3 regions of the Paenibacillus rhizolycopersici genome follow, and region 1 is predicted to be linked to each of the others. Evidence: riboswitches for the same ligand, from Rfam matches in the RefSeq annotation. Region 1 holds a riboswitch; each other region holds the start of a gene.
What was found. A riboswitch is a leader RNA that binds a small molecule or an ion and turns the genes downstream of it on or off. The one in region 1 is predicted to bind cyclic di-AMP.
Positions count from the first base shown of each region.

Region 2: it holds a riboswitch for cyclic di-AMP, as region 1 does, so the genes downstream of both, IM700_RS20575 (C40 family peptidase) here and IM700_RS09995 (TrkH family potassium uptake protein) in region 1, are expected to answer to the same signal.
Region 3: it holds a riboswitch for cyclic di-AMP, as region 1 does, so the genes downstream of both, IM700_RS21005 (3D domain-containing protein) here and IM700_RS09995 (TrkH family potassium uptake protein) in region 1, are expected to answer to the same signal.

Region 1 is NZ_JADCNN020000007.1:122,167-129,628, reverse strand. It holds gene IM700_RS10005 (cation:proton antiporter) at 11-1,258, opposite strand; gene IM700_RS10000 (potassium channel family protein) at 1,298-1,960, opposite strand; gene IM700_RS09995 (TrkH family potassium uptake protein) at 1,977-3,320, opposite strand; cyclic di-AMP (ydaO/yuaA leader) riboswitch at 3,387-3,556, opposite strand; gene IM700_RS09990 (CPBP family intramembrane glutamic endopeptidase) at 3,907-5,625, shown strand; gene uvrC (excinuclease ABC subunit UvrC) at 5,582-7,399, opposite strand.
Region 2 is NZ_JADCNN020000027.1:24,893-32,354, forward strand. It holds gene IM700_RS20555 (DNA-3-methyladenine glycosylase) at 1-631, shown strand, start outside; gene IM700_RS20560 (YwhD family protein) at 752-1,264, opposite strand; gene IM700_RS20565 (M1 family metallopeptidase) at 1,655-3,655, shown strand; gene IM700_RS20570 (hypothetical protein) at 3,709-4,539, shown strand; cyclic di-AMP (ydaO/yuaA leader) riboswitch at 4,760-4,896, shown strand; gene IM700_RS20575 (C40 family peptidase) at 4,901-5,392, shown strand; gene IM700_RS20580 (C40 family peptidase) at 5,992-6,483, shown strand; gene IM700_RS20585 (GNAT family N-acetyltransferase) at 6,745-7,242, shown strand; gene IM700_RS20590 (c-type cytochrome) at 7,407-7,462, shown strand, end outside.
Region 3 is NZ_JADCNN020000029.1:29,491-36,952, forward strand. It holds gene rsmA (16S rRNA (adenine(1518)-N(6)/adenine(1519)-N(6))-dimethyltransferase RsmA) at 1-471, opposite strand, end outside; gene rnmV (ribonuclease M5) at 477-1,022, opposite strand; gene IM700_RS21005 (3D domain-containing protein) at 1,215-2,351, opposite strand; cyclic di-AMP (ydaO/yuaA leader) riboswitch at 2,580-2,791, opposite strand; gene IM700_RS21010 (TatD family hydrolase) at 2,997-3,770, opposite strand; gene IM700_RS21015 (HD domain-containing protein) at 3,788-5,077, opposite strand; gene IM700_RS21020 (AbrB/MazE/SpoVT family DNA-binding domain-containing protein) at 5,394-5,648, shown strand; gene rsmI (16S rRNA (cytidine(1402)-2'-O)-methyltransferase) at 5,802-6,701, opposite strand; gene IM700_RS21030 (tRNA1(Val) (adenine(37)-N6)-methyltransferase) at 6,698-7,453, opposite strand.

The sequences.
Region 1 (7,462 bases):
CGCTCCCGACTCAAGGCTTCGGGAGTTCAGCGTTTTTGATTTCCAAACCCAGCTTGCGGGCGACCCACCCGGTGGTGCTCGCCTGAATGAGAATCGTCAGCACGATCGCCATAAATGCGATCGCCGTAATGACGTTGGCATGCGCGATGCCCATGCCTGCGATCATACCGGACAACGCCGCGGGGATCACCCCCGTCTCACGTACCCAGCACATGAAGAGCAGCTCGCGCCAAGTCCATTTCACCTTACGGTCAGGCCAGGCACATAGCAGAATCGACAACGGTCTTGCCACGAACATCAGAATCAGGACGGCGCCAAGGCTTGGCCAGAAATAATGGCCGAGCGTGCCAAAATTCACTTGGCTGCCCAACAGCACGAAGATCAGCATCCGCATCATGACCGTGATATTTTCCGCGAAGGAACTCATTTCCGAATGATTTTCCTTCAAGGATAAACCAAAGGTCTCTGCGTTCCCCCAGATGACGCCGGCGACGAAGGTGGCCATAAACCCACTGACGTGAAGCAAATCACCTATTAAATAGGAAGATAAGGCACCTACGATCATCACGATGGTCGCGTAGCTTCTCAGAAATCCATGCCGGGCATGGCCGGCCAGGTATGTTAAGATACCCGAGACCACGAGGCCAACCAATATACCGCCCAACGCCGTTTTGACAAACTCCCAAGACATTGCGCCAAAGTGGAGTGACCCCCCGCCGGCTACCGCAGCCAGCAGCGAGAAAGTCAGAATGGAGCCGGTCGCGTCATTAAAGGCAGATTCGCTTTCGACCGTTTCCCGGACCCTCTCCTTAATCTTGACTTGCTTGAATACCGGAATGATAGAGGCCGGATCGGTCGAGGCGATCACCGCTGCCCCCAAGAAGGCAAAGATCCAATCGACCCCAAATAGGAAATGAATGCCCGCTCCGACCACGAGCGTCGATATCAACACGCCCGGCACGCTGAGCAGGGACAACGTGATCCAGACTTGGCGCAGACCGCTAAGCCGCAAATTTCTCCCGCCGTCAAACAGGATCAACGCGGATCCAACCGTTAGGATTAACTGGTTGACCAAGGAGCCACTGGATTCGTGGATCAGCTTAAGTCCGGGACCCAGCAGCATCCCGACGGCGATAAACACCGCAACATCAGGCAGTTTAAGCCAGGCGGCGATCTTTCCGGAGATCATCCCCACGCTAATCACGAATAAGATTAAGATCAAAAAATGATGAATCGCTTCAGTTGCCGACGATTCCATGACATGTCACGCTCCAACTAGAGAAAGATGAATTACTTATTATTGCGTTAGGATCGTCTCAAATTGCTCGATATTCTTCTTCGCTCCGATAATTACCATGATATCGCCTTCGGTCAACTGGTCCATGGCAGTTGGCGCCACAAGGATACCGCCATCGCGGTGGATGGCCACGATACTGCAGCCAAAACGGGCCCGCGGATTGAGGTCGCCGAGACTTTTTTGGTTTAGGCAAGCGGGGACGTTCATTTCTACGATACTGTACTCCTTCGACAGCTCGATATAATCCAGCAGATTGGGAGTGACCAGCTGATGCGCAACGCGAATCCCCATGTCCCGTTCGGGATAGATGACCCGGTCAACGCCCAGCTTCTCCAAGGCCCGGCCGTGCAGAACGGATATCGCCTTGGCCACCACGGTATTAATGCCTAAATCCTTGAGCAGGATCGCCGCCAGGATACTCATTTGGATATCGTTGCCGATCGCCACGATCCCGCAATCGAAATTGCGCACCCCAAGCGACTTCAGTACCTCTTCGTCCGTTGCATCGGCGACGACGGCATGCGTTAGGTGGTCACTCATTTCCTCGACGAGCTCTTCATTCCGGTCAATGCCCAGAACCTCGTAGCCCAAGTCCATCAGCTCCAAGGCCAAGTTGGATCCGAAACGTCCGAGGCCGATCACTACAAACTGCTGTTTTTTCATAAACGATAATTTCCCCTTATCCAATAATGATTTTGCCTTCTGGGTGGCGATACAACTCTTTCCCTTTCTTCGGACCAATCGCATAAGCAAGTGTCAGCGGCCCTAGTCGGCCGGCAAACATCGTGAAGCTGATAATAATTTTACCGATCACCGTTAGTTTCCCCGTCAATCCCATCGTCAACCCGACTGTGCCGAAAGCGGAAGTCGTTTCAAATAAGATCGATAAGAAGCTTGCGTCTTCTGTGGTAGACAACACCATCGCCACCGCCACAACAAGGAACAACGCAAGCAACGTAATCGTCAAGGCTTTGAAAATCCGTTCCTCGGCCATCCGGTACCGGAACAGAACCAGGTCCGTACGTCCGCGAATCATCGAACCAACCGCGCCGACCAGAATCGTAAACGTGGTCGTTTTGATCCCGCCGCCCGTTGAGCTCGGGGAAGCCCCGATAAACATCAAGATGATCATAAAAAATTGCGTCGCTTGTCGCAGCGCTCCGATGTCCAGCGTATTCGCTCCCGCCGTACGCGGCGTAACCGATTGGAAGAACGATCCCCAAATCTTCCCGCTCCAGCTGAGAGGTGCAAGCGTCTTAGAGTTCGTGAATTCGAAAATGAATACAACGATCGCCCCGATCACAATCAATGCTGACGTCATCGATAAGACCACTTTCGAATGCAGCGAAAGCTTCCGCCGCTTCCGAAACTCGAATACGTCGGACAGCACAATAAATCCAAGCCCGCCGGAGACGATCAGAAACATGGCCACAAAGTTAACGATCGGGTCAGCGACGTATTTCGTGAAGCTTTGATAATCACCAAACAAGTCAAAGCCCGCATTATTAAACATCGAGACCGCATGCCAAATCCCAAAGTACAAAGCTCTGCCAAACGGCATATCAAACGCCCAGCGAATCGTGAACAGAAGGGCCGCGCCGGATTCGATCATAAGCGAATACAACAGAACCTTGCGGATCAGCCTTACGATCCCCTCTACCGAATTTTGATTCATCGCCTCCTGGAGGAGGAGACGGTCCCTCAGCGAGATTTTTCGTTTGAGGACTAAGGAGAACAACGTGGCCATGGTCATAAAGCCGAGCCCTCCGACCTGGATGAGCAAAACAATGACGACTTGCCCAAAGGTGGAAAAATAGGTGCCGGTATCGACCACAACCAATCCCGTCACACAGGTTGCCGAAGTTGCCGTGAACAACGCGTCGATGAACGGCAACGTTTCCCCGGTCGTACTGGAGATCGGCAGCATTAGCAAGAACGCACCCAGCAAAATGATTAGTGCGAACCCGATCGTCAAGATTTGTGGCGGAGAAAGGCTGATTTTCTTAAAATGCAACTTGTTCACCTCATCGTTGTTATGAAAAAAGCACAAAAGAAAAAAGCACTGGAAATCCAATGCCTTTCGGTGTTTGGTTCCTGCTGCACAGGCCTACGAGGTTAGCTGACGGATTCGGACATGCACAGTTGCCCTATTCGCTGACACTTCCGCCGCTTCCTAGCCGGCTGCGCGAAGTTCTGCGAAATTCACCCCAAAAGATACGGTTCCCCCGTTTTCATTACGAAATTCGGCCGAGTTTCTTTTCAATTGTTTTCATTCATTTTTTCGTCAAATGGATTATATCCCTTATTTCCTTCCGCTACAAAGCCCTATTTTCATGAAAAAGAACAAAAAAGGGCGAAATGGAGGGGTAAAGGGATAAACTTCGCCCCGTATCTGAGCGATGCGAAAGCTTGCCGGAGTTATTGCCGTTTCTCGTCAATTTTGCCTCGCGTCTGGCGTAGGGGGGGCAGCTGTGTTATCTTTACTTTGACGTACTTGGGGGAAAATCATACCTCATCTATTTAAAGAGTACGTGTTTAAAAAGTGAATTTTACCAAATAAAAAAGGAGTTTTGCGAGTGAGTTCCTCTTTGAAACCAACTGGCCGCAGGATGAAAACGAAGAATCTGTGGTTGCTGGCCGCTCTCGGATTCATTGTGTTTATCGCCGTTCAGTTGTTCCCAAGCACCGATTCGGAATCGCTGCAGCTGCAGCAAGCGGATGAGGTCATCAGTAAAACGAAAGTAGCGGCCAGCGCAGCTGAGTTTGCCGGGTCTGTCTTAAACTTGAATCTGTCTGAACCTATGAAAGATAAAGCCTTAATTACATACGAAACACGTTCCGATTTGTTTGGTTATTTGACCAAAGCCGATCTGCTGGCCCCTTACTTAAAAACATATGAAAAGCAGTTTCCTTATGACGTGTTCCGCGTCCGTTATAACGATCCCACCGAAGCGCTAAGCGCTGTGACCGTCGATGTCCACATGACGACCGGCCAAGTCGTCGGCTTTGAGGAGATCGCTTCCTCCAGCAACGCGAACAAGCAGATGATGCTTGATTTGGGATCGGAAACCACCGATTCCATGAAGGCTTGGGAAGGCGATTTGACGTTAGCGGAGAAAGAACAGCTGGCGTTGCCTTTCCTGAACGCCTTTGGCTTTAAAGCCGGCGATCTGGAGCTAGCCTCCGGCGAAGGGGATATCGGCCTTCAATATCTGATCAAAGGCTTCGCGTTAGGCGATTCGCAAGCGCAAATCAAGCTGAGTTACGAATACGGCGCCGTGTCCTCGATGGAGAGTTATTTTACCGTACCGCAGGCGCACACGGACTACGTAGTCGGGCAAACGAAAATCGCCAATTGGCTCACGTATGCCGGTTACGCCCTGTTGACCTTCGTGCTGGCGATCCTGGCCATCGTATACAGCGCGATGACGCGGGCCCATACCTCGTTTAAACGCGGGATCTTCCTGGCAGCGGTCTACTTCGTGTTATCCACGTTGGGTACGATCAACATGATGCCGGTCTTTCAAAAAGACGGCCTCGAATCCGGCGTGCTCATATTCGGCTTCTTCTTCCAGGGGCTGGTCACGTTGTTCCTCGCCGCTTCCGTGTATTTCTCGCTGGTTGGCGGCGACGGACTGTGGCGGAAGAACGGGATCAACCTGTGGCCGCGGTCGCGGGAGGAAGGGTACGGCCGTTATGTGCTGACCTCGATGGCTGACGGCTACGCCTGGGCGTTGATCCTGCTGGGAGCCCAATCCGTCGTCTTCTTCATTCTGGAGCGTACGATTCATACGTGGTCGACAACGGATGCCACACAATCGCCGTACAATATGGTGTATCCGTTGCTGCTGCCGCTGCTCGCATGGGTAGCAGGGATCGGAGAAGAAGCGGTCTATCGCTTGTTCGGGATCCCGATGCTGAAGAAAATGTTCCGCAGCACCTTCATCGCCAGCCTGTTGTCGACCTTGATCTGGGCGTTCGGTCACACGTTGTATCCGATTTATCCGGTGATTTCTCGCCCAATCGAGTTGACCTTTATTGGACTGTTGTTCAGCTTCGTGTTCCTGCGTTATGGCTTCGCCGCCGTCGTCTTCTCGCACGTCGTCTTTGACAGCATTCTAATGTCGTTGAGTCTGATGTTTATGGGCGGAGCGCTGAACATCAGCGCCGGAATATTCTATATCGCCCTGCCGGCGATCGTAGCTTATGTCATTTACCTGTTCAACCCGCCGAGTAAGGAACGGAAGACCCCGCCGCAGCAGCAGCAAAAAGAGGAGCCGTTTTTCACGACTCCTCTGGCGGATCCTCGTCCCGAAGGGCATTTATAATCTCGTGGGCTAATTTTTCCCCGATAGAGAGAGGCCGAAAGTCTTCGACGGAGGCCTCTTTTATTTTTTTCAACGAACCAAAATGCTTCAACAGCGCCTTCCGGCGTTTCTCCCCGATCCCCGGGATCGCATCCAGTCGCGAAGTAACCATCGACTTGGCCCGCTGTTCGCGGTGGAACGAAATGGCGAAGCGGTGCACCTCGTCCTGAATCCGCTGCAGCAAGTAGAACTCCTGGCTGTCGCGCGGCAGATAAACCGGCTCCGGCGGATCAAACGCCATGAGCTGCGCCGTTTTGTGCTTGGCGTCTTTGACGAGACCGCACACGGGGATGAAGAGCCCCAGCTCGTTCTCCAGCACGTCAGTCGCGGCGGAAATCTGCCCTTTGCCTCCGTCGACCACGATCAGGTCGGGACGCGGGAGGTTCTCCTTCAGCACTCGCTCGTAACGGCGGCGGATGACTTCGCGCATCGTCTCGTAATCGTCCGGTCCTTGCACGGTTTTTACTTTATATTTCCGATATTCCTTCTTGGCCGGTTTTCCGTCAATGAACACTACCATTGCCGAGACCGGGTTCGTCCCCTGGATGTTGGAGTTATCAAACGCTTCGATGCGCGACACCGACTCCAGTCCGATCGCCTTGCCGAGGTTCTCGGCGGCCTTCGACGTCCGTTCCTCGTCCCGTTCAATCAGACGGAACTTCTCGTCCAACGAGACGCGTGCATTCTCCTCGGCCATCTTGGTCATCTGCCGCTTCAAACCGCGTTGCGGCACCAACGTCTTGACGCCAAGCCACTCCTGCAGGGCGGTTGGGGCATCAATCGCAGTCGGATCGTCTTGATCCTCCGGCTGCTCCGGCAGCAGGATCTCTTGGGGCAGTGCCGGATTATCGCTGTAATACTGGGTCACGTAGGACATGAAATCGCCGTAGGCATCCCCGTAGAACGGAAAGACCGACGCATGCCGCTCGATCATTTTCCCCTGGCGCATGTATAGAATCTGCACGCACATCCAGCCCTTATCCACAGCGTAACCAAATACGTCGCGATCCTTCGCGTCGTTCACCGTAATCTTCTGCTTCTCCATCAGCGCATCGATATTGATGATTTGGTCGCGTAATTCCTTCGCCCGCTCGAATTGCAACTCTTCGGCCGCCTCGTGCATTTTACGTTGCAGCTCTTTTTTGATCTCCTCATGCCCTCCGCTAAGGAACGAGGTGATTTCCTGAATCATCGTCTCGTACGTTTCCTTCGCCACCTCCTGCACGCAAGGCGCCAGGCACTGGCCGATGTGATAATACAGGCACACTTCCTTAGGCATCACGTTGCATTTGCGCAGCGGATACATGCGATCGAGCAGCTTCTTCGTCTGCTGAGCCGCGTACGCGTTGGGATACGGTCCGAAATATTTCGCTTTATCTTTAAGCACCCGCCGGGTAACTTCCAGCCGGGGATGCGGTTCATTCGTTATTTTAATATAAGGAAAAGTTTTGTCGTCCTTCAGCAGGATATTAAACCGCGGATGATATTCCTTGATCAGGTTACACTCCAGAATGAGCGCTTCCATGTTACTTCCGGTCACGATGTACTCGAAATCCCGGATCTCGGACACGAGCAGTTGGGTTTTTCCGTTATGACTGCCCGTAAAATAGGAACGAACCCGGTTCTTCAGCACTTTGGCTTTCCCGACGTAAATGATCGTACCTTCCTTGTTCTTCATCAGGTAACAACCCGGGGAATCGGGTAGCAGCGCCAGCTTGTGTTGGATTCGCTCCATCGCTTTCTCATAACTAGGCGTTTCGTTAGTGGGTGCGTCCAAGCTTCCTCCTCCTTTCTCCTC
Region 2 (7,462 bases), on a different contig from region 1:
CCCCCTTCTACTTGGGCAGACGCTCGTTCGCCGCACGGAAGAAGGCGATATCCGCTGCCGTATCGTGGAAACCGAAAGCTACGGCGGCGTGGAGGATAAGGGGAGTCACGCTCATGGCGGACGCCGGACGGCGCGAACGGAGATCATGTTTGGCTCTGGCGGGACAGCCTATATTTATCTGATTTACGGCATGTATAACTGCCTGAATGTCGTGACCGGCACGGAGGGGGATCCGCAGGCCGTGCTGATTCGGGCCGTAGAGCCCTTATCCCCGGCGGACGAAGCGGGAATGCGGCGCAATCGCGGCACCGCCGCCCGCAAGCCGGTTGACCTGTCCGGCGGGCCCGGCAAGCTGTGCCGGGCGCTGGACATCACCAAGACATTGAACGGCTTGCCGCTCGATCAGCCCGGAGGACCGCTATGGTTGGAAGGCGGACCGGTGCCGGGGGAATCGGGAGCGGAAGAGGTCATCGTGCAGGCTCCGCGTATCGGTATTGCCTATGCCGAAGAGTATGCGGCGAAGCCGTGGCGGTTTTACTTCCGCGGTAACCCTTATGTATCGGTCATTGACAAGCAGGCCGAGGTTTGGCAGCTTCAAGAAACGGAAGCAACCACCGACCGTAGCCTTTAACAGGTTTGAGGTTCGCAAATCGTTGTATTTCGTGCAACCTTTCCACCCCACTACCTAAAAAAGAGCCCCCTCCGGCATCAAATCGGAGGGGCTCTTCTATTAGGAGCTTCATCTATTCCGTTACGCTTCCAATGCCGCCTTTAACTCTTCCGGCGAGCGGTCCCACCATTCGGCGTTGGTCTCGATCAGCAGCCGCTTCAGCCCAGCCTTCTGCTCGTCGCCTAACCCGTCCAAGACCACTCTGCGCTTCAGCGCGTAATCCATTTTATTCACATGGTCGGCGAGAATTTTCCAGCCGCGGCGCGCTTCCGTGTCGATCCACATCTCACAGGCCGTCATCCCACCGTAAAATTGCCCTTCCGGGCCGCGGTCCACCGCCACCCAAATGATCCAGACCTGCCGACCATTCGGAACGTCCTCGCGGTTCGTTGAGAACTTAATGCCTTTCTCCACCTTACTTTTGGCGTGCATCGCCCCAACATCGATGTACACCTCATCCCCATCGATAATAACCGGGGACATGCTGTTCAAATCGATTGAGCCCGCTCCAAACCCTTTATGTTTGCTCTTCTCCTCATTGCTGATAATATTGAGGGCAAAAATCTTTTTACCCGATTTCGGTGTCTGATCCATAATTCCCTCCATTTTCCCGCGAACCTGCCGCCTCATCATCCAAGGCCCGGTTGAGTCCAAGATTCGATGTCGATTAGGCCTCTAGAAACCGCATCGTGAAACAAAGCGACTTTAGGATAATCCCTACCCTTAATTCAAAGTTCAAAAAGTTGGCTTTTCAGCACCGAGAAAGTTGGATGAAACTAGGGACCGAGTAGCGCAGCGTAGGCAAAACCTACGTGAGCAACGGAGGGCCCGGTTGAGTCCAAGATTCGATGTCGATTAGGCCTCTAGAAACCGCATCGTGATCAAAAGACGACTTTTTGAACTACCTCTCAATTTTAGCTAATAATCTTCCAATTGCAAACATATACATGCTGTAGATGCTTGTCAACGGGAGGTATCCATTGTATGACCCGACGTACTATTGTCTACAGCATTTCCATCCTTGCCTTGTGCCTCACCCTCGGAGCCGCCTGGCTGACCCTGCGAGGAGGCGGGGATTCGCTGACTTCCTTCGTCCTGGCTAAGGCGGGGCCCAAAGCGGTCCAAAAAACCGGACAAACCCCTGCGTCGCCACAGGTCGAAAGCATTCAACAACCGACCGCCGAAGTGCTCAGCAATCGGGTCGCCGAATATCACATCGACGTCACGCTAAACGAGAAGGACGGTACGTTGACCGGCTCGGAGACGTTGACCTGGACCCATCCCGGCAAAAAAACGATTAACGAAGTGTATTTGCATCTGTACCCTAATGCGTTTTCTTCCGAAGATACGACCTTTATGAAGGAATCGGGCGGGAAGCTCCGGGGCGACATTATGCCCAAGGACGGTTGGGGATCCATGGAGATCACCGAGCTGCGGACGACCGACGGCATCTCCCTGCTTCATCGGATTCAATACGTCCAGCCCGACGATGGCAACTCGAAGGACAAAACCTTGGCCAAGGTGCGCTTACCTGTGTCGGTCCAAGGCGGCGAAAGCCTGACGCTGCGGATGAAGTTTACCGTAAAGCTGCCTAAAATATTCGCCAGAATGGGTGTGGCTGACGATTTTGTCATGGCGGGACAATGGTTTCCAAAGATCAGCGTGTACGAGCCGGTGGGTACCCGGGGGCGGACGTCGGAAGGTTGGAACCTCCACCAGTATCACGGAAATTCGGAATTTTACTCCGATTTCGGGATTTTTAGCGTAAGAATCAACGTCCCTGAAACGTACAACGTGGCGGCAACCGGCTTTCAGACCAAAAAAGCGGTGTTAAAGGACGGGCGGAAGACCGTACAGTTCTACGCCGACGACGTTCACGATTTCGCCTGGTCGGCTTCACCGAATTTCATCTATGCGGAAGAGCCGTTCTCATCCGCGGAGGTTCCGGGCGTGCGGATTAAGCTATATCTTGATCCCACCCACAAGGACCTGAAAGAACGTTACTTCTATGCCGCCAAGGTGGCGCTGGCCAACTACAGCAAATGGTATGGCCGCTACCCTTACTCCACGCTGACGGTCGTCGTACCGCCGGCCAACGGCAACGGTGCAGGCGGCATGGAATATCCGACCCTGGTGACGGCGTTCGGAGCTGCCAGTGATTCTCCCAGCTACGACGAGCTGGAGCGGACGGTCATCCATGAAATCGCCCACCAGTTTTTCTACGGGATGATCGCCAACAATGAGTTCGAGGAAGCCTGGCTAGACGAGGCCTTTGCATCCTATGCGGAGGATAAGCTGATGGAACAGGAATTCGGGATCGCCCCGAATCTTCCGATCCAATCCGCCTTGATTACCTCCCCGGCTTCGCTGACTCAAAACGCCTGGAAGTACGGCTCCGGTGACGGTTACGCCAAAAACGCGTATTATCGCGGCAAGCTGATCCTGCTTGATATCGAGCGGCAGGTCGGCAGTAAGACCATGAAGCGGATTCTGAGCACCTATAGTCATAAATACCGGTTCAAGCACCCGACAACGGCTGACTTCCAGCGGGTCGTTGAGCAAGTGACCAGCCGGAGCTGGAAGTCTTATTTTCAACAATACGTCTATGACGGAAAAATGGCTGATTTTGCGGTAGACCGAATTCAAGTTACTCCGGTCGTCCAGGAGGAGAACCGCTTGTACGAATCGAGCGTGATCTTCTCCCGCAAAGGGGCGACGCATCCGAAGGTCCCACTGCTGTTCACTTTCACAGACGGACACACCACTCGCAAGCAATGGAACGGAGAAGACGCCCGCATCGAGATCAAGCTGCAATATAAAGCGCCGTTGGCCTGGGTCCAAATCGATCCGGATTACACTTTAACGGTGGAGAATATGCACATCAACAACTACTTAAAAGCGGAAGTTCCGAATTCCACGCTATCCCGCTCCAACATGAGCGTCACCAAGCTACTTGAGGCGATTCTCGGAACGTTTCTGTGGTAAGGCCGGCTCGATGAGTAAAGTTTTGTTAATTCACCTCTAAAGGAGGGAAAGAAATGAGTTTCGTTCGTTTGGGGTGGACCGCCCTAAAAAGCCAATTTCCCTCAGTCATCATCTTGTTCCTGTATCAACTGTTATGGGGATTGTTCCTCTACCGATTGGTCGATACGGCGGTGACGGCACTGTTGCAAAGATACCCTGACCCGCCGCCCACCGCGCTGTCGCGAATTCTGTTCCTGTTGGAGGGGCAGATCAATTTATGGAGCAATCCGGATGTCCGGCTGTATTGCTGGCTGTTGGCGGGGATGGCGGTGCTGCGCATGATTTTAACCCCTTTGATTCAGGCCGGAATATTCTACGGTTTTATCCCGTCCGAAAGTCGGAGCCCGGGCTTCCCACTCTTCCGGGGAATGAAAGAATTCGGCAGGCCGGTAATCCTGTTTTATGCGCTGGAGCTTATGTTAACGTTGCTACCGGCCTTCTGGATTGTGCCGAAGCTAATATCCCTTTGGCCAGGACTGGCGGGGGTTGAAACACCCACCACAACCTGGCTGGTCGGGCTCGGCTTAATTCTAGGCTGGTTTATCTATGGCTGGCTCATCCGACAATGCCTGCTGTTTGCCCAATTCGGCTATTTGTTCAAAGCTGGCGTCTGGAACTCCCTGCTGATGTGCTTTCGGAGCCTCCTGCAAGCCGTCTCGATCTCTGCCATTCTCGGGTCTTTCGGACTAATTCTCTTCTTCCTGTTCGGGACAGCTTCTTGGTTTTGGACCGGTATGCTTGCCCTCATTCTGCAGCAGACGTATCCTCTTTTTCGCAGCACATTCAAAGTCTGGAAGATGGCCTCTCAATTTCATCTTTGGCAGTCAAAAACACAAAAAAGTTAAAATTTTTTTACTCCCCCAACCCCCAGAAAAATCAAGGCCTTCGCCAATTGGCGGAGGCCTTGAGTCCTATTTCCCCTCTTAATCTTGTGAATTAACCATTGCCAAAAGATACCTGGTTTTGTTACAATAACAGCAACGCAATTTCAGTAACAGTTTTGTAATTATTTTTGTCATCTTTGGCAGGAGAATGACGCCAGATGTCGAATATGTAAATTCAGGTGTGAAATCAAAGCCGAATTCCCTTCGCCAGGGAAACGGGGGAACCACTTTGGGTGAATTGATCTCGCTTTAGAGGGATCATAGGGAACCTTCAACCGAATCCTTAAGCTAACCTCGTAGGCATTGGAAGGAGCATAACTTCTTGAAAAAGCGTTTGACTGTAGCAGCAGTAAGTTTTGCATTGCTTTTCACCATTGGAACTGGTAGCGTTTTCGCCGATTCCAAACTGGACACCGTAATCGACGGCGCGCTTGGAAGCGACTACGTTTCCGGCGGAACCACCACAGCCGGTTTCGACTGTTCCGGATTTACCATGTACGTCTTCTCTAAAATCGGCATCAAGCTGCCTCACCAATCCGGATCCCAATACAAAATGGGAACCGCCGTTGAGAAAAGCGAATTGATCGCCGGCGATCTGGTCTTCTTCAATACTTCCGGTAAAGGCATTTCTCATGTCGGCATCTACGTCGGCGACGGCAAATTTGCTCATGCTTCCTCCTCCAAGGGCGTAGTCATCAGCAAATTAAGCGATAAGTATTACGTCGAGCGTTACGTTGGAGCCAAACGGATCATGAGCAACGACAAGTATGAAGATGTGACCGGTGAAGTTGCTGAGCACGATGATGTTCAATAAGTAAAACCACGAAGCCCGTGGGGATGTTGATAACAACGTCTCTGCGGGTTTTTTCTTTCCCCTCGCTCCGCTCCTTAGGAACCATTACCCACGAAATCCTTCGTCAAAACAGGCCAAAAGAAGCCTTTTTCCCTACAAACTTGTCAACTCTGGACGCCTTTGGTAAAATGAAAAACGTAAATAGTAACAACTTTGTAATGATTCTTGTAACTGTTCTTGTGCAGCATCTTGGGTGCAACCTACAATGAAATGCCGAATTCCCAGGCACCCGGGAAACGGGGGACCCACCAAAGGGTGAATTGATCTGCTTCGTGATGGAAAGAAGCCTTTTTGAACTGCCTTTCCAATCAAGGTTAAATAGTCAGGTTTGGAGCACCGAGAAGGTTGGATGAAGCTAGGGGCTGAGCAGCGCAGCGTAGCTGAAAGCTACGTGAGCAGCGGAAGGCCCGGCTGAATTCAAGATTCGATGCCGAATCCTCATCTTGAGCTGCTTCGTGATCTGAAGATAACTATTTAACCTACCTATATAGTGAGATCATAGGGAACCTTCAACCGAATCCATAAGCTAACCTCGTAGGCCTTGGAAGGAGTATGACATCTTGAGAAAGACTTTGACAGCAGCGGTAACGAGTTTGGCCCTTCTGTTCACCTTGGGGGCAGGGAGCGCCTTTGCCGACGCGGAAGCCACGGAAACAACGCCGCTAGCCAGTATCGTAGATTCCGTATACGGGACGCCTTATAAATTTGGGGGCACCACGACAACGGGATTCGATTGCTCCGGTTTTACCCGGTATGTGTTCAGCCAAATGGGCATCAAGCTCGCGCGCGTGTCGGCCGCCCAATATAAGCAAGGGACGCCGGTATCGAAGAAAGAACTCCAAGCAGGTGACCTCGTTTTCTTCAAAACCACGGGGACCGGCAAGGTATCGCATGTCGGTGTTTACGTTGGCGAAGGGGAATTCGCCCACGCGTCCTCATCCAAAGGCATCCGCATCGACAAGTTAAGCAACAGCTACTACCAGAACCGCTACGTTGGCGCGAAGCGTGTTCTCAGTAAATACGGTTATTCTGTTTACGCTACGGAATCCTGATCACCCGGGATTCGTCAAGTTCATTGTCTCTCGCCGCAAGCCGCGTTTCCGACTCGGAACAGCTTGCGGTCTTTTTATGTTCGTGGCCTTATCTATATAACGAGACGTCCGGCAAAAAGGTTACCGGAAAGTTGGAAATCCGCTGAAAATCCATGAATTCCCTCCTATCGGCAAAGGCCTTTACAAGCTGCGTAAATCCGGCTATTGTGAGGGTAATAGAAGAAACTACGACGGATTTACCTCTACCAAAGGAGGGGCAATATGGATCAAGCGAAGTCTACGTTTCGAATCGTGCCAATGGAAGAACCGCATGGCGCGGAAATTTGCACTTGGCGTTACGATTCCCCTTACGATATTTACAGCTGGCTGCCCTGGGATCAAATGAAAGCGCTCGATGTAGAGTTTGGGAATCCGGCAATCCGTGCCGAGCAGTATGTCTCCGTGTTGAATGAAGCCGGCGAGCTGGCGGGCTTTGCCCAATACTTCCCGATGGAGGGGGTGACCCGGCTCGGCATCGGCATGAAGCCTGATCTTTGCGGTCATGGACTAGGCAAACTCTTCGTAAGAACCATCGTAGAGGAAGCCCGGCACCGCAAACCGGACAATCAAATCGACCTTGAGGTGCTCACCTGGAACACCCGAGCGATTCGGGCCTATCAAAAGGCCGGATTCGTCATTACCGACCTTTACGAGAAGATGACGCCCGGCGGGGTGTCCAAACCGTTTTACTGCATGGTGCACAAGGGGCTGCCTGAATAAGGGCAAGCCCCTTTATACACCTCACTTCGAGCAACGCAATGAGATAAGGCACATATTTCCGGCGAATGTAATTATTTTTGTTCCTAATTTTGACACAAAGACTATGATCGGACCGCGTGTTCCGTTATAATGGATAGGTAGCATACATAGGAGGGGCGATTGGAATGCAAAAGTGGATCATGAGCGGTTTGTTCGTCATCGCAGGCGCTTTAGCCCTGGT
Region 3 (7,462 bases), on a different contig from region 1:
CTGGATCATCACGACAATATGCTCTAGAGGCAACTTCTCCTCAAGGAGCTTCATCAGAATCGGCGTCGTCACGTAATACGGCAGATTAGCCACTACACTGACGCCGTTCACCCCGCCGAATTCGGCAGCGAACAGCGCTTGAAGATCCAGCTTCAGCACGTCCCCATGGATCACGTTCACGTGCGAATAAGGCTCCAGCACCTCTTCCAGGATCGGAAGTAGACGTTGATCGATCTCCACCGCCGTTACCTTACCTGCTTCCTGAGCCAGTTTCTCCGTTAACGCGCCGATACCCGGTCCGATTTCCAGCGCGCCCTTGGTATCGTCCAGGCCGGCTGCCGCGACGATCTTCCCGAGAATGTTCTGGTCGATCAGAAAATTCTGTCCCAGGCTTTTTTTAAACGAAAAACCGTGCCGTTGAATGATCTCCTTCGTTCGGCGCGGCGTGGATACCTCTTCCCTTATGCTCATGCTCCTTAAACTCCTTTGCTCTCCAACTCGGCCAGCGCGGCCGCAAACTCCTCGCGGGTGATACGGAACACCGATAACCGCTTGTACAATTGCTTCCCGTTGCAATACCCGATGCCTAGCAGCTCACCTAGCGCTTTCCGTCGCGCAGCAGCCTGCGGGTGAACGATTAACCCCGCACTCATCAAGTCTTCCCAGTCGATCGCAGCCTCTACTCCCGGCGCTTCGCTGCGGACTCGGGACAGCGCCGTGCGGATCGCCTCCGGTGAGGCGTTCTCCACGCCGATGTCGCCCCGCTTCGTGGCCTCTGCCTCGGGAAGGAACGCATGCTTGCAGCCCGGAACCCGTGCCGCCACGATTTTGCGAATCCGCTCCCCGGCATGGTCCGGATCAGTAAAAATAATGACCCCTCGGCGCTCCTGAGCCAAAGCGATCTTCTTGAGCGTCACTTCCCCGATGGCCGAACCGCCGGTCTCAATCGTATCCGCCTCCACGGCTCGCTTGATGGCCACGGTGTCATCTCGGCCCTCCACCACGATGACCTCTTTGATCATGGTATCTATTCTTCCCTTCGTGCTCTAGCTTATCTTTTTTGTTATTAATGATGTTCAAAAAGTCGACTTTTTGAACTTCCTTGCAAGAATAACAAAAAGAAGAGGATAACATCCTCTTCTAATCCACTGTCTTATTCATCATCCTAATACTATCTCATTCCCTCTGCATTGTAAAACAAAGAGAGTCGAGAGTTAATTCAATTCCGGCTTCGTCGGGCCGATGACGTAAACGGTACGCCCCTTCTTCCGGCCGAAGTTCTTCGCATCCTTCAGGGTATCGTAATAAACATCCATCTTGTTCCCATCAATAGCCCCGCCGGTATCCTCCGCCTTACGGAAGCCGATCCCCTCGATGTATACCCACCAACCGAGTGGAACGACGTCCTTATCAACCGCGATTGTTCTGCCTTCGGTCACGCGGGTACCGGAGGCCGTGCGGGTGCCAATCCCGTCTTCTTCCGCCGAATAGGCGGTCAACGTGACGTTTTTAAGTATCTTTTTATATTCAAAAGAGACGCCGCCTTTGGTCGTCAACCCGCTAATGTTCACCGCATTTGCGGTACGGTTAATGCTGGCCGACAGAACGGCGGTTGGCTTCTTCGTGCCGACGGCAACAACCTTCGGCTGGGCCTTTTTAGTGACCTCTTTGCCGAGCCATCGCTTTGTCACGAACTTTCCGTCCTCGTAAGTTTTCTCAATGTTGTGAATGACCAATCCGGCATTGCCTTGCTGAACGACCTTCGTCGTGCCTTTCAGCAGATTGGCGTCCGACGTTTTGACCACGCTAAAAGGCACGGTCTCCTTCGTCTGCACCGTTTGCTTACTCACCCGAACAATCTTGACGTCCAGGTTCGCAGTAACTTTACTGTCCATTGTCGGTGAGACCTTGTCATCTTGGTCCAATGTGACGCCGATCTCGGACAATACGCCTTCTACTTTGCTTTGTGTTGTGAAGTGAACCTTTTTCATGCCGTCCACGCTCACGTTTACCGGCTTTGCGCGTACGATGACAATGCGGTCACCGTTCTTAAGCGAGCTGTCCAGCGGAAGTGATACGGAATCCTTCGCGCTGAGTTGAATCGATTGCTCCTCCAGCAGATGGGCTACGCTGGATTTATTCGTCTCCACCGATTGGACGCTGCCGTCCACAATCAGGGACACTTCTTTATGTGCCTGGCCAAACAGCCAGATTAGGATGATGATGAATACCGCGATGGTCAGAACGCCGACGAGCGCAATCTGACGTAAATTCTCATGCTTCCATCGCATTGCGTAAGACATGCTGGATGAGCGTGATTCATGGGTCTCCTCTTTGCGGAAAATGCCCATTTCTTCCGTCCTCCTTCATAGTCCCGCCGTCTAGGTCGATGCATGATAACGATTGACGTGACTACAGTTACTTTTGCATCCTGATCCAGTCTTCTTGCGTACGTCACCTCCTGTTTACCAACAGTATGATGACCCTATTACTTTTATTCAAAACAAAAGAAGCCCAAAGAAAGAGTTAGAGGAACTCCTTCGTGGCTTCCTGAATGTCTTGGTGTAATAGCTGCACGAGTGACCTCTCTTATACGCTTACGAGGTTAGCTGTCGGGTTCGGGCGAAAGAGAGCCGCCCTTTCTCAGTTCATTCGCTCATGGCGCAATGACCTCGAATTCACCCCATAGACCCTGGAAAGAAATCAAATACCGACGCGAGAGGCTTGCCGCCAACCGCTGCCTGTATCGGTTCCCCCGTTCTCCGTGAAGGAGATTCAGCGAGACTGGTTCATGGAACCAAGTATCGTTCAATTTGTCCATCCAGAACGCACTAAATCGATACTGAAAAAATTCTATCCTGTTTCGATGCATGTTGTAAAGGACGAATCAACCACGTTTTTTTAAAAAAATGGTTAAAAAAATGTAATGATCTCGGTTTTAACGGTTAAAAAGCATTAATCTTTCCGAAATCCTCTTTTTTTCATCCGATTTACTCTTAAATCCTCGAGATTCCAAATCGTTCCATTGCATTTCGGGTCGTAATTTCGGCGATTTCCTCAAAAGTAACCCCTTTGAGCTCGGCAGCCATTTCCGCAACCAGGCGGACATGCGCAGACTCATTTCTCTTTCCACGATATGGGTGTGGTGTTAAATAAGGGGAATCCGTTTCGATTAATAAACGATCCATTGGCGTCTTGGTCAGCACTTCTTTGGGCTGTTTTGCATTTTTAAACGTAATCGGTCCGCCAAACGACAAATGAAATCCCAAATCCAGACACATTTTGGCAATTTCCCAACTACCAGAGAACGAGTGCATGACACCCCCAACCTCGTTTGCTTTCTCCTCGCGGAGAATGCGGACCACATCCTCATGGGCATCGCGATTATGGATGGAAATCGGCATCCCCAGACTGCGAGCTAGTCCAATTTGTTTGCGGAATACGTCATGCTGCACTTCTTTTGGGGACGTGTCCCAGTAATAGTCCAGCCCGATTTCACCGATCGCTACGACTTTGTCATGTTTACATAATTCAGCGATCCAGTCCAAATCCCCTTCTTGCATCGTAATGGCATCCTGCGGATGCCAGCCAACAGCCGCATAAATGAAGTCATACGACTCCGCCAATTTCATGGTCGACGGGATGGTTTCCCGGTTAAATCCGATGTTGATCATCCTTGTGACCCCTTGCTCCACGGCGCGTGCAATCACTTCCTCGCGATCCTCGTCAAATTGGGGAGCATCCAAATGCGTATGCGTATCAAATAACATCTCGAATCGTCATCCTCCTAATTCCGTTGCTCGAATATGCGGGCTACCTTCTGGGGCAACCGATCCATTACAGCACACAATTTATTATCCGGATAGTACAAATGCGTTTTGCCTCGATGTAATCCGCTAATCGACCGAACGATATCCGACACTTCAGAAATTTCCCGTACCCGTTCCTGACGGTCCAAGAGCAAGATTTGCTTCTGACGGAACCCCTCATCCGGACGGAACACATCATACGGCAGATCGGTCGGAAAATCAATTTCCATGTCATATTCGGGATGCAGTCCGACGCGCGTAAAGGACTCCCGAATCTCCTCCAGCATTTCCAGCTCTGGTGTGTCCAATTCTACATATTTATACAATTTGCGATTCAAAAACCGGGAGCACAAATCGCGTAATAACTCATCTGACTCCCTCGTCCACTGCATGAACGCCGTTTGCATCAAAGCTTCGTCCAACTGCAAATAGTCAGCGACCCCGATGTTACCTTCAAATAGATCCGGAAGCGGATGCGGCAGGAAACCAAAGGAATACCCGTTCTGGTACAATTCCTTAGCTCGGCGCAAAATTTGCCGGAGAATAATCTCCGAGCTCCGCGTTACCGGGTGAAAATAAATCTGCCAATACATCTGATACCTGGACATCAAATAGTCTTCCACCGCGTGCATGCCTGATTCCTTTACGACCACCCGCCCCTGAAAAGGTCGAAGCATCCGCAGAATCCGGTCCATATCAATCGTACCGTAGTTCACACCGGTAAAATACGCATCCCTCAGCAAATAATCCATTCGATCCGCATCGAGGGGGCTCGAGACTAAATTGACCACAATCGGATTCTCGTAATCCTTGCGGATCACGGCAGCCACTTTCTCCGGAAAATCCGGGGCAACCTCGCGCAAAATGGCACTAACTTCCGTATCGCCCAGCAAAATTTTACATGTCCAATCTTCGTGATGCATCTGGAATGCTTCTTCTATAGAATGGGAGAACGGCCCGTGTCCCAAATCGTGAAGCAACGCCGCGCACAATGCCACCAATTTATCTCCTTGAGGCCAATCGGCGTACCCGCTCCGTTCAAACTGCGAAATGATTCGGCGGGTAATCTCATAAACGCCAAGCGAATGCGAGAATCGGCTGTGCTCGGCGCCATGAAACGTCAAATAAGACGTGCCTAGCTGACGGATCCGACGAAGGCGTTGAAACTCCGGCGTATTTATGAGCGACCAGATCACTTCGTCCTGTACATGAATATAATTATGTACGGGATCTTTGAACACTTTCTCTTCGCTAAGCCGACGATGCATGGGTCAACACTCCTTTTTTTTCATAAATGCGAGACCAAAAGCGGAATTCTGACTGATGACGACGGGTTATGTCGAATGATGTCGATGTTTGTCAAATTAACGATTTCCAAAATGTCGAATTATAAAGTATTAGTAACTTGCTAGACTTCATAACGGTTCTCGGAGTTATGTATCCCTGTAATTTAGAAATAATATTGAACTATACCATAAATAGGTTGACTAATCTGGCAATGGTTGGTATTATAAAAATCATAAAAGATAGAATCATGTCGAATAATGACAATTCCAATTTATAGTGAGAGGGGCAATCATCAATATGATGAAATCCACAGGTATCGTAAGAAAAGTAGACGAATTGGGTCGTGTCGTAATCCCGATCGAATTGCGCCGCACTCTGGGGATCGGTGAAAAAGACGCGCTCGAAATTTATGTAGACGGTGAACGGATCATGCTCAAGAAATATGAGCCAGCTTGCATCTTCTGCGGTAATGCTGAGAACGTGACCTACTTCAAAGGCAAAATTGTTTGTCACGAATGCATTACTGAGCTTCCTACCCCTGTGACAAATTAAGAATTATAGTATATAATAGATTTACTGAAACTGTTAATTCTAACCTTTTTCATATCTCCTTGGCGCCTTCCTAGGCTTGAACCCAGCCTAGCGAAGGCCCCTTTTTTTCGGCATTTTGGTTAATAATGTCTATTTTCGGAGAGATATGGAGATCTAGATCAGTTGATTATAAATATCTCGCTTCGCCACGCCCCGATCTGCGGCCGTTTTCTTCATCGCATCCTTTCGCGTCATCCCTCCTTCCGTTTCGTAATGCCGGACATGCTCCTCCACCGTAAGCGGTTGCCACCAGGCGTCACGTTTCTCCTTCACCTGGTCGGGATGTGCCCCCTCGACGACAAGGCAATATTCGCCTAGCGGCGGATATTCCTGCAGCCAAACCAGGCAATCCTGAATCGTCCCCCGTGCCATTTCCTCATAACGCTTGGTTAGTTCTCTCGCTAAGACGATTCGACGATTCCCCCAAACCTCGAGCAGGGACTCCATTGTTTTGATCAGCCGATGCGGCGACTCGTACATCAGCATCGTCCCTTCCTGATCTTCCAACGACTTCAGTAACAGATCTCGCTCCTTGTGGTCTCTAGGCAAAAAGCCGAGAAACGTAAATCGTTCGGTCGGCAGACCGGAAACGATGAGTGCCGATAAAGCCGCATTGGCTCCCGGCACCGGTACGACGGAAATTCCCGCCGCCAACGCAAGCTTCACCAGATCGCTCCCGGGATCGGAAATGGCCGGCAAACCGGCGTCGCTCACAAGCGCCAAATTTTTTCCTTCTATTATAAAGCGTATCAGTTCTGGGCCACTAGCAACCTTATTATGCTCATGATAGCTTAGCAATTTTCCCGGGGAGATTTCGAAATGAGTTAACAGCTTTCGCGTCTGCCTTGTATCCTCCGCTGCGATGATGTCCGCCTCTTGCAGGGTACGGACAGCTCGGTAGGTCATATCCTCTAAATTCCCGATCGGGGTGCCTACAAGGAACAACTTGCCGCTGCCCGCTTCGCCCCTTCCGCCCGGTGATGTTTCAAAGCTCTTCTGTACTTGAACGTTCATACTCTACCCTCTTTTGGCCCGTAATAGATATTCATGATTTCTTCGCAGTATGCCCCATTTTCATTATAAACGATCAACGGCGGCAGCACCCGCAGGTCCGGTTTCCCGTCCCGCAGTGCTTCAATCAGTACCATATTCGCTTCCGCTCCGGCCCTTGGATGTACGAAACGGATCACCTTCGGTTCTAGTCGGTACTGGCGCAACACCGTGACAATTTCGCCCAAGCGCTGGGGTTTGTGCACCATCGACACCTTGCCGCCGGGCCGTACCAAGCGCATCGCAGCCGCAGCCACTTCTTCCAGACTGCAGTGAATCTCATGCCGGGCGATTGCTTGATGAGCATTGAGCTTTACCTCGCCCGTCGTCACTGGCATATACGGCGGGTTCACGGTAATAGCATCGTAAACTCCATGACCCGTCACCTTTACCAGCTCGCGCAAATCTCCTTCACGAATGAGGATCCGTTGCGAGAGCCCGTTCATTTCCACGCTGCGACGAGCCATATCTGCAAGCCGCGGCTGAATCTCAATCCCTTCGATCTCCGCTTCTGTCCGGGTGGAGAGCAGCAGCGGGATGACCCCGTTGCCGGTACACAGATCGAGAATTTTGCCAACCTTCGGCACCGGGGCAAACCGGGCTAACAATACGGCATCCATGGAGAAGCTAAACACTTCATCGCTTTGAATGATATGTAGCTCATGCGTCAGCAAGTCGTCTACACGTTCCTGCTCATAAATCGGTACTTGGTTCATGGACTTCGA